One region of the Collimonas arenae genome, then DNA from elsewhere that is predicted to be linked to it. Evidence: predicted binding sites of a transcription regulator. Region 1 holds the regulator's gene; the other holds the start of a gene.
What was found. The regulator sigma-54, encoded in region 1, starts transcription at its own class of promoters, with help from an activator protein. The targets are predictions, from matches to a motif close to TGGCANGNAANCTGCTTT.

Region 1 (4,428 bases):
CAGCAGCAGGCGCGGGAGATCGCCGACTACATCGCGGGCATGACCGACCGCTATGCGATACGTGAACACCGGCGCCTGTTCCTGGTGGACGAAGGGCATTTGTAAGAGCACTTCGACGCTGTTTTCCATTTCTTGATCTCATTGCAATAAGTTGGGGTAGACTTTATCCCTGTCCATTTCACTTCATTGAGGATCAACTATGCGACACCTATATCAAACAGCAATCACATTGACTCTGGCGGTATCCGCATCCGCAGCCTTCGCCTTGTCGCTAAGCGATCTCAGCAACCAGGATGCCAGCAGCGGCCTCAAGGCAGCACTGCAAAAAGGCGCCGACGTCGCGGTCTCAAAACTGGGCGTGGAAAATGGCTTCCTGAATAACGACAAGGTAAAAATCGGCCTGCCCAGCGTGCTCGACAAGGCCATGCCCATCCTGAAGATGACCGGCCAAGGGCAGAAACTGGATGACCTGGTGGTATCGATGAACCATGCGGCGGAAGCGGCGGTGCCGATGGCCAAGCCCTTGCTGCTGAATGCGGTCAAATCAATGTCGGTGACCGATGCCAAAAACATCCTGACCGGCGGCGATACCTCGGTGACGGATTTTTTCCGGCAAAAGACCTCGGCCCAACTGGGTGAAAAATTCCTGCCCATCGTCAAAGGGGTGACCGACCGCAACGGTTTGTCGGGACAATATAACGCGATCATGGGGCAGGTCGGCAAAACCGGCATGGTGCCGGCGCAGCAATCGACGGTGGAGGGATATGTTACCCAACGTGCACTGGATGGTTTGTACACCATGATCGGCGAAGAAGAAAAAGCGATTCGCCAGGATCCGGTCGGCGCCGGCAGCGCGATCATCGGCAAAGTTTTCGGCGCTCTCAAATAGGCGGACTGCCGCAAACAGTAAAATGATTTACATGAATTAATTAAGAGGCGGCTTCAAACACAACTGGCTAGACGCTTCGACGAAGGCAGCGCGAGTAGTACGGCCAGGAGAGGCAGCAACCCCAGATGTGTTTGAAGCCGCTCTAAAGAGTTGAAAATAACAAAGGGCGCATTGACTGCGCCCTTGTTCATTCATTGGCGTGAGCAGTGCAGCTCATACGCCGGGATTGGCGGCCGGTTCAGGTCGTGGCTGGGAGGTCTTCCGGCAGGTGCTTGATCGCATCGTGCTGGTGATCCTGCATCTTGTCCTTGTACTTGATGACTTGGCGATCGAGCTTGTCGATCAGGGCATCAATGGCGGCATAAAGATCATGGGCGATACTCTCAGCATGCAAATCTTTTCCTTTAACGCGCAGATTGATTTCTGCTTTTTGGCGCTTTTCTTTTTCGGTGATTTTGTCGACCGTCAGGATCACGCTGATATCGATGACCTGGTCGAAGTGGCGTTTGATACGCTCTAGTTTGCTTTGTACATATTCGCGAATGGCAGGGGTTAACTCGAGGTGATGCCCACTGATGGTGAAGTTCATACAGCGCTCCTATCAAGAATATTGCTAGCGGTTCTGAACAGACTGCATCGAATCTTTAAGCGAACAATCCGCAGGGGACTGTTCTGGCAAGAGTCGTTAAATCACAAACAGCCGTAATGTCCGAACATAGCAAGGGTAAGCTTAACAATCAAACCAGAAACAACTACAAGGCCTTGCGCAGATTAACAGACGGAATTTTTAATGCTTCGCGATATTTTGCGACGGTGCGGCGGGCGACCACCATACCTTGTTCCGCAAGCATGTCGGCAATCTTGCTGTCAGAGAAAGGATTTCTTGAATCTTCCGCTCCTATGAGTTGCTTAATGAGTGCCCGTATTGCTGTTGAGGAAGCCTCTCCACCTGCCTCAGTAGCAACATGGCTGCCGAAGAAATACTTCAGTTCAAACATCCCGTGGGGAGTGAGCATGTATTTCTGAGTGGTTACACGAGAAATAGTACTCTCGTGTAGACCCAGTGTATCAGCTATTTCGCGCAACACAAGCGGCCGCATGGCGACCGCCCCGTGCGAAAAAAAGTTCCTCTGGCGTTCCACTATCGCTTGTGCAACGCGCAAGATAGTGTCGAAGCGCTGCCGCATGTTCTTGATCAGCCACTTGGCTTCCTGTAACTGGGATGTAAGGGCGCCGTCGCCCTTGCTCTGCTTTAAAATATTGGCATACAGGACATTCACCCTGAGCCTTGGCATGACGTCATTATTAAGCATGACCTGCCAGCCCTGTTTGCCGCGCCGGACGATCACATCCGGCACCACATAATCGGATGCATTGGCCGCGAACGGCGCACCGGGGTGCGGGTTGCATTGTTTGATGACGGCTTGCGCCTCGCGCAGATCCTCGTCGTCGCAATCCAGAGCCTTCTTGATTTTATTGAAATCGCGTTGCGCAAAAAGCATCAGGTGATCTTGCACAATCGCCAATGCCAGGCGACGCGTGACAAATGGCAATTTGACAAAGCGCCTGATCTGCAAGGCCAGGCATTCTGCCGCATTGCGTGCGCCGACACCGGCAGGATCGAAGCTCTGCACCATTTTCAACGCCATCGACAGTTCTTCGATAGCGATCTCCAGCTCAACCGGCAAGCGCCCCAGGATTTCTTCCAGCGACTCTTCCAGATAGCCGTTATCGTCGAGGGCATCGATCATCAGTTCGACCAGGGCGCGATCGCGCAGATCGTGCACTGTCTCGCGCATTTGGTGTTGCAGATGTTCGCGCAACGTGGATTCGTGGGCCTCCAGCTGGGGCCGCGCATCTTCATCGTCCGAGCTCTTCGCGCTACGCGCGATATCGTCAAAACTCCAGTCGCTATCGGCGTTCTCCGGAGCGCTCTCAGGCGCTGCGGGCGCATCGAAATTGGCTTCGCCTTCGGCCGGCGAGCTGCTGACCTCGCTGTCGCCTACCGGCGCATCCATGGTGGAGGTGCTGCCGCTGATGGCGCCATCAGCCAGCAGGCGCACCGAATTGTCGAGTGGATCGTCGACCCGCTCGAGCAGTGGATTGTCGGATAAGATCTGTTCCAGTTCCTGATGCAATTCAAGCGTCGACAGCTGCAACAGACGGATCGACTGTTGCAGCTGCGGGGTCAGCGCAAGATGTTGAGAGGTGCGAAGCTGGAGTGATTGTTTCATGGATTCCGTGCTGACAATTCACTGTTAACTAAATGCGAGACAACGTTAATTTCCGCTGCCGGACAGCGGCCTGTTCTGTCTCCGACTACATCATTCCGAATCCTGTGAACTTACATGCGGAAATGCTCGCCAAGATATACCCGGCGCACCGACTCGTCGGCGATGATGTCATCCGGACTACCGCTGGCCAGCACGCTGCCCTGGTTGATGATGTAGGCGCGGTCGCAGATGCCCAGCGTTTCGCGCACATTGTGATCGGTGATCAGCACGCCGATGCCACGTTCCTTGAGGAAGCGGACGATGCGCTGGATCTCGATCACCGCGATCGGATCGATCCCGGCAAACGGTTCATCCAGCAGCACGAAGCGTGGATTGGTGGCGAGCGCACGCGCGATTTCGACACGCCGGCGCTCACCGCCTGAGAGAGATAAAGCCTGGTTTTCACGCAGCTTTTCGATTTGCAACTCATGTAGCAGCTTGTGCAGCTGCTCGTCGATTTCGGCTTTGCTGAGCGCTTTGCCGTTGGGGCGTTGGAGTTCCAGCACAGCGCGGATATTGTCTTCTACCGTCAGCTTGCGGAATACCGATGCTTCCTGCGGCAGATACGACAGGCCCAGCACTGCGCGCCGATGGATCGGCAGACGCGAGATGTCGACGCCGTCCAGGTCGATCGCACCGCCATCGGAAGGCACCAGGCCGACGATCATGTAGAACGAGGTGGTCTTGCCAGCGCCGTTCGGCCCCAGCAAACCGACTACTTCGCCGCAGCGGACTTCGAGCGAAACGTCGTGGACCACCTGACGCGCGCCGTAGCTTTTTTGCAGGTCTTTGACAATCAGGGTGCTAGGAGCGGTCATGGCGTTGTTACCTTTGGCCGTGGTTGAATGACCGCACGAATCCGCCCTTTGCCAGCCTCGCTGACGCCGTTGACGGTGTTGTTGACGGAATAAAATTCAGTGCGGCTATCGTAGGAAATGAATTCGCCGTTGACTTCATCGGTCGGCTTGTCACCTTGCAAGCGGCGCATCTGCGCCTTCGAAAACAGTTTGGTGACTTCGGTTTTTCCATCGTATTCGATGCGTTCCGCGTGACCGTCAATCCACAAGTCGGGACCGCCGTCACGCTTCTGACGGAAAGTGGCCAGCTTGCCCGGATCCGCATACAGGGTGGCGAACTGATAGCCCGAAGGATCAGTGGTCACTACTACCCGGTCAGCATGCATCACCAGCGTGCCGCGGGTCAGGACTACATTGCCGGTGGCGACGTTGACCTGTTTGACATCGTCGTAGGTGAGCGTATCGGAGT
Region 2 (4,428 bases), 1.4 Mb from region 1:
CGCCGGCCATAGCTGTGCATGGCAAAACAGAAGCTTCTGTCTAGAAAATAATACGAGTACGGCACTGCTATAGATACTGGCATGCCCTTCCTATACTGCGGAACAAGGACAGAGGGCAGTCGGAAGGTAATACGGATGACCGCAACAATAACTCTACACTCAACCTACTTGCCCAATTGCAAATAATTGTGAAGTTGGTTACGGCAGTCTGTTATTGCCAGAACGCAATATTATCATTATTCAAATCTGGCAATTGGTCAAATTTGGCGTCTGTACGGTTTTTTTACAAAATCCGCATACAGCGCATCCGGCGAATGCTTAGGGAGACAATGCACAAAATATCTTCATATTTAATATGTGGCTAAAAACAACGCTTGGCATCGAAAGTTGTCAGAAAATAGGCCATCAGCCGCATGTGCGGCGGCCGAATTAACATAACCACAACACAACGTGCACCGCAGCGGATAACAACAAGCTTGATGATCAAACCGCCTACTAACAGGTATTTTGTAAAATTAGCAATATTTCTACACATGCAACGCTTGCAAAAAAAGCTTGATACGTGTCCAATCGCCTTATGAAAATTTCCCCTGCACTCCCCATTTGGTCCATCGCGGCCCCGATCGCCGGCTGGCTCTTGCTTGGCGGCGCCAGTTTTAATTTCGGTGGCTTCTACACATTATTACTGGTTGCAGGCTTGCTCGGCAGCGTATTGGCGGCCGTGTACCACGCCGAAGTCGTAGCGCACAAGGTCGGCGAACCTTACGGCACGCTGGTGCTGGCGTTGGCGGTAACGCTGATCGAAGTAGCGTTGATCGTCTCGCTAATGCTGGCCGGCGGCGAAGAAACCACCGGACTGGCGCGCGACACCGTATTTGCCGCCATCATGATCATCCTTAACGGTATCGTCGGCATCTGCCTGCTGGTTGGCGCCAGCCACCATAAAGAGCAGAGTTTCGGCTTGCTGGGGGTGAGCGCCTCGCTGGCGACGCTGGCGGCGATTGCTGTGTTGACGCTGGTGCTGCCCAATTACACGTCCAGCGCGCTGGGGCCGTTCTACAGCAAGAGCCAGTTGGCGTTTATCGCCATCATCTCCCTGATCCTGTACGGGACTTTCGTGCTGGTGCAGACCGTGCGGCATCGCGATTATTTCCTGCCGCAGGAAGCGGTTGCCGACGAAGACGTGCATGCGCCGCCGCCATCTGGCAAAGTGGCGGCCGTCAGCGCCGGTCTGCTGCTGGTATGCCTGGGCGCAGTGGTGTTGTTGGCCAAGTCGCTGGCGCCTGCCCTGGAGACCGCGGTCGCCAGCATCGGCGCTCCCAAGACGCTGGTTGGCATCATCATCGCTGCAGTAGTATTGTTGCCGGAAGGTTTGGCGGCAGTGCGGGCGGCACGCGCCAACCGCTTGCAGACCAGTCTCAACCTGGCGCTGGGCTCTGCGCTGGCGAGTATCGGGCTAACCATTCCGGCGGTAGCGATCGTTTCGCTGACCACCGGCCTGACCTTGTCGCTCGGCCTGGACATCAAGTCGACCGTGCTGCTGCTGCTGTCATTCATCGTCGCCACCCTGTCGCTGGGTACTGGCCGTACCACTGTGATGCAAGGTACCGTGCATCTGGTGATTTTTGCGGTGTATTTGTTTACAACGATTGTTCCCTGATTAAACAAAGAGCTTTGCTCTTCGCGCTATCGCGGCTTGGATTGATACAATCCAAGCCGGCTGGCTTGCAATGCCCTGAAACAGACCAAACCTCTCCGCCCGGCCTTCCGACCTTCCCGATTTCTGCACTAACTCGCAGCATCAACGCGACAGCCTTGGGCTTGTTTCTTTTCTAGCACCAGTTTGGTGCTCAGCTTCCGCACCAAAATCAGATCTCACCAAATTCGGGCGCAAACCCGGGGCGCGAACCTGCGCCAGCATTATTCAAATCCAAATTTCAGCGGCGAAATCGACGCCACGCGCCTTGCCATGCGATTGGCATGCATTCTGCTAAAGGGATGCTGTAGTCGCTGCATCCCGGCCCCATGCCTGCTGCCCTGAGGCGCGCTGCTTTCTTCATTCGTTTGTTTGTACTGATTCTGTAGTTTGCTTTACTGCTAACGCATAGTTCAAAGAGTCTAAATAGTTCATCATCCACAGGGAGAAAAGATCATGTCACGTCGCACCATTTTGAAAGCCACCGCACTCGGCGCTTTCGCCCTTGCCGCCAGTTCCTGGCTGCCATCTGCGTTTGCTGCGGACACCATCAAGGTCGGCATCCTGCACTCCTTGTCCGGCACCATGGCAATTTCCGAGACCTCGCTGAAAGACGTCGCCTTGATGACCATCGCCGAGATCAATGCCAATGGCGGCGTACTGGGCAAGCAACTGGAACCGGTGGTGGTAGATCCAGCCTCCAACTGGCCGCTGTTCGCCGAAAAGGCGCGCCAGCTGATCTCGCAAGACAAGGTCTCGGTGGTGTTCGGCTGCTGGACTTCCGTATCGCGCAAATCCGTCTTGCCGGTATTCAAAGAGCTCAACAGCCTGCTGTTCTACCCGGTGCAGTATGAAGGTGAAGAACTTGAAAAAAACGTCTTCTACACTGGCGCCGCGCCGAACCAGCAAGCGATCCCCGCCACTGAATACCTGATGTCGAAAGAAGGCGGCGGCGCCAAGCGCTTCGTGCTTCTCGGCACCGACTATGTCTATCCCCGCACCACCAACAAAATTCTGCGCGCCTTCCTGCACAGCAAGGGCGTCAAGGATAGCGACATCGACGAGGTGTACACACCGTTCGGTCATTCCGACTATCAAACCATCGTCGCCAATATCAAGAAATTTTCGGCAGGTGGTAAAACCGCAGTGATCTCCACCATCAACGGCGACTCCAATGTGCCGTTCTACAAGGAATTGGGCAATGCAGGCCTGAAAGCCACCGACGTACCGGTAGTGGCCTTCTCGGTCGGTGAAGAGGAATTGCGCGGGGTCGACGCCAAACCGCTGGTCGGCCATCTGGCGGCCTGGAATTACTTCGAATCAGTCAAGAATCCGGTGAATGCGGCTTTCATCAAAAAGTGGAAAGCCTATGCGCTGGCCAAGAACCTGCCTAACGCCAGCACCGTGGTCACCAACGATCCGATGGAAGCGACGTATGTCGGCATCTACATGTGGAAGCAGGCAGTAGAAAAGGCCAAGTCGACCGATACCGACAAGGTGATCGCCGCCATGTCCGGCCAGAAATTCAAAGCGCCGTCAGGCTATGAACTGGAGATGGACGCCACCAACCATCATCTGCACAAACCGGTGATGATTGGCGAAATCAAGGCAGACGGCCAGTTCAACGTGGTCAACAAAACCAAGACCACGATCCGCGCCCAGCCATGGAGCCCATACATCCCTGGCAACGAAAGCAAACAAAAACTTTAAAACCGACCAAGCCAGGGCCATTGAAGTTGCCGTTGCTTTTGAAGTTGCCGTTGCTTTTGAAGCCCGCATGCGGACGTTGCCAAATGTGGCGCGTGACAGTCGGGAATTATGGGACACATGTTTGAGCGAAGCGAGTTTGTGTTCCATCCGACTGGCAGGCGCCCATTTGGGGACCTGACCGAAGGCAACGGCTGTGCGGTCGCCTTTCTTTGCTTACTTTCTTTGGCGAAGCAAAGAAAGTGAGCGGCTGCCGGGCCGCCCCCGGCTTGCATCCACGGAGTTGCAAACGTTTTCGAATGCTACCGAACGTACTCAGTGGCCCGTTAATTGGGGTCAGAGTAATTTTCGGCGATAAGACTGCCGAAAAAAAACTCTGACCCCAATTAACTGCTTCTTCTGGTGGGTCTAAAAAGACTAATGAAAATCTCGAGAAAAATTCTTTTCGCCGTAGCTCTCTGCATGCAAGGCATACTCGCCCATGCGGCGATCGACCCCGCATTGCTCAAGCCACTGGCCGGCGACGATCCCGACGCGCGCATCGCCGCCGTCAACCAGATCTCCGCTCTCGCCAACGACGATGCGCTGAAAATCCTCAACGCACTGAACACCGATGCTCTCTACGCCAGGCCAGACGGCACGGTGCTGATTATCGACGACACAAAAGCATTCAATCCAGCCAACGACCAAACGCTAGCCACACCCGACGACGCCGAGGGCATCAGCGTCAACAACCGCCTGCGCGGCGTGGTGGAAGGCGCGCTATCGGGACTCAAGCTGTTTTCCAGCAACCGCAAATTGCGCATTGCCGCAGCAACCGACCTGATGAAAAATGCCGATCCGGCGCAAATTCCGCTGATCAGCAAAGCGCTGCACAAGGAAAGCGATCCCGAGATCCAGGACATTCTGCAACAAGTCATCGCCACCGCCAACCTGCACTCGCCCGATGCAGCTATCCGCAAGGCAGCGGTGCAAACGCTGGCCGCCAGCACCAACGCCAATATCCGCCCTGCCCTGCAAAACCT

Region 2: urtA (urea ABC transporter substrate-binding protein) is a predicted target of sigma-54. The motif match lies at 1,977-1,994, and genes of this name have one in related genera.

What each region holds. Positions count from the first base shown of each region.
Region 1 is NZ_CP009962.1:526,995-531,422, forward strand. It holds gene LT85_RS02265 (deoxyguanosinetriphosphate triphosphohydrolase) at 1-105, shown strand, start outside; gene LT85_RS02270 (DUF4197 domain-containing protein) at 200-889, shown strand; gene hpf (ribosome hibernation-promoting factor, HPF/YfiA family) at 1,128-1,478, opposite strand; gene LT85_RS02280 (RNA polymerase factor sigma-54) at 1,642-3,123, opposite strand; gene lptB (LPS export ABC transporter ATP-binding protein) at 3,234-3,980, opposite strand; gene lptA (lipopolysaccharide transport periplasmic protein LptA) at 3,977-4,428, opposite strand, start outside.
Region 2 is NZ_CP009962.1:1,911,191-1,915,618, reverse strand. It holds gene LT85_RS08715 (calcium:proton antiporter) at 578-1,660, shown strand; gene urtA (urea ABC transporter substrate-binding protein) at 2,153-3,406, shown strand; gene urtB (urea ABC transporter permease subunit UrtB) at 3,866-4,428, shown strand, end outside.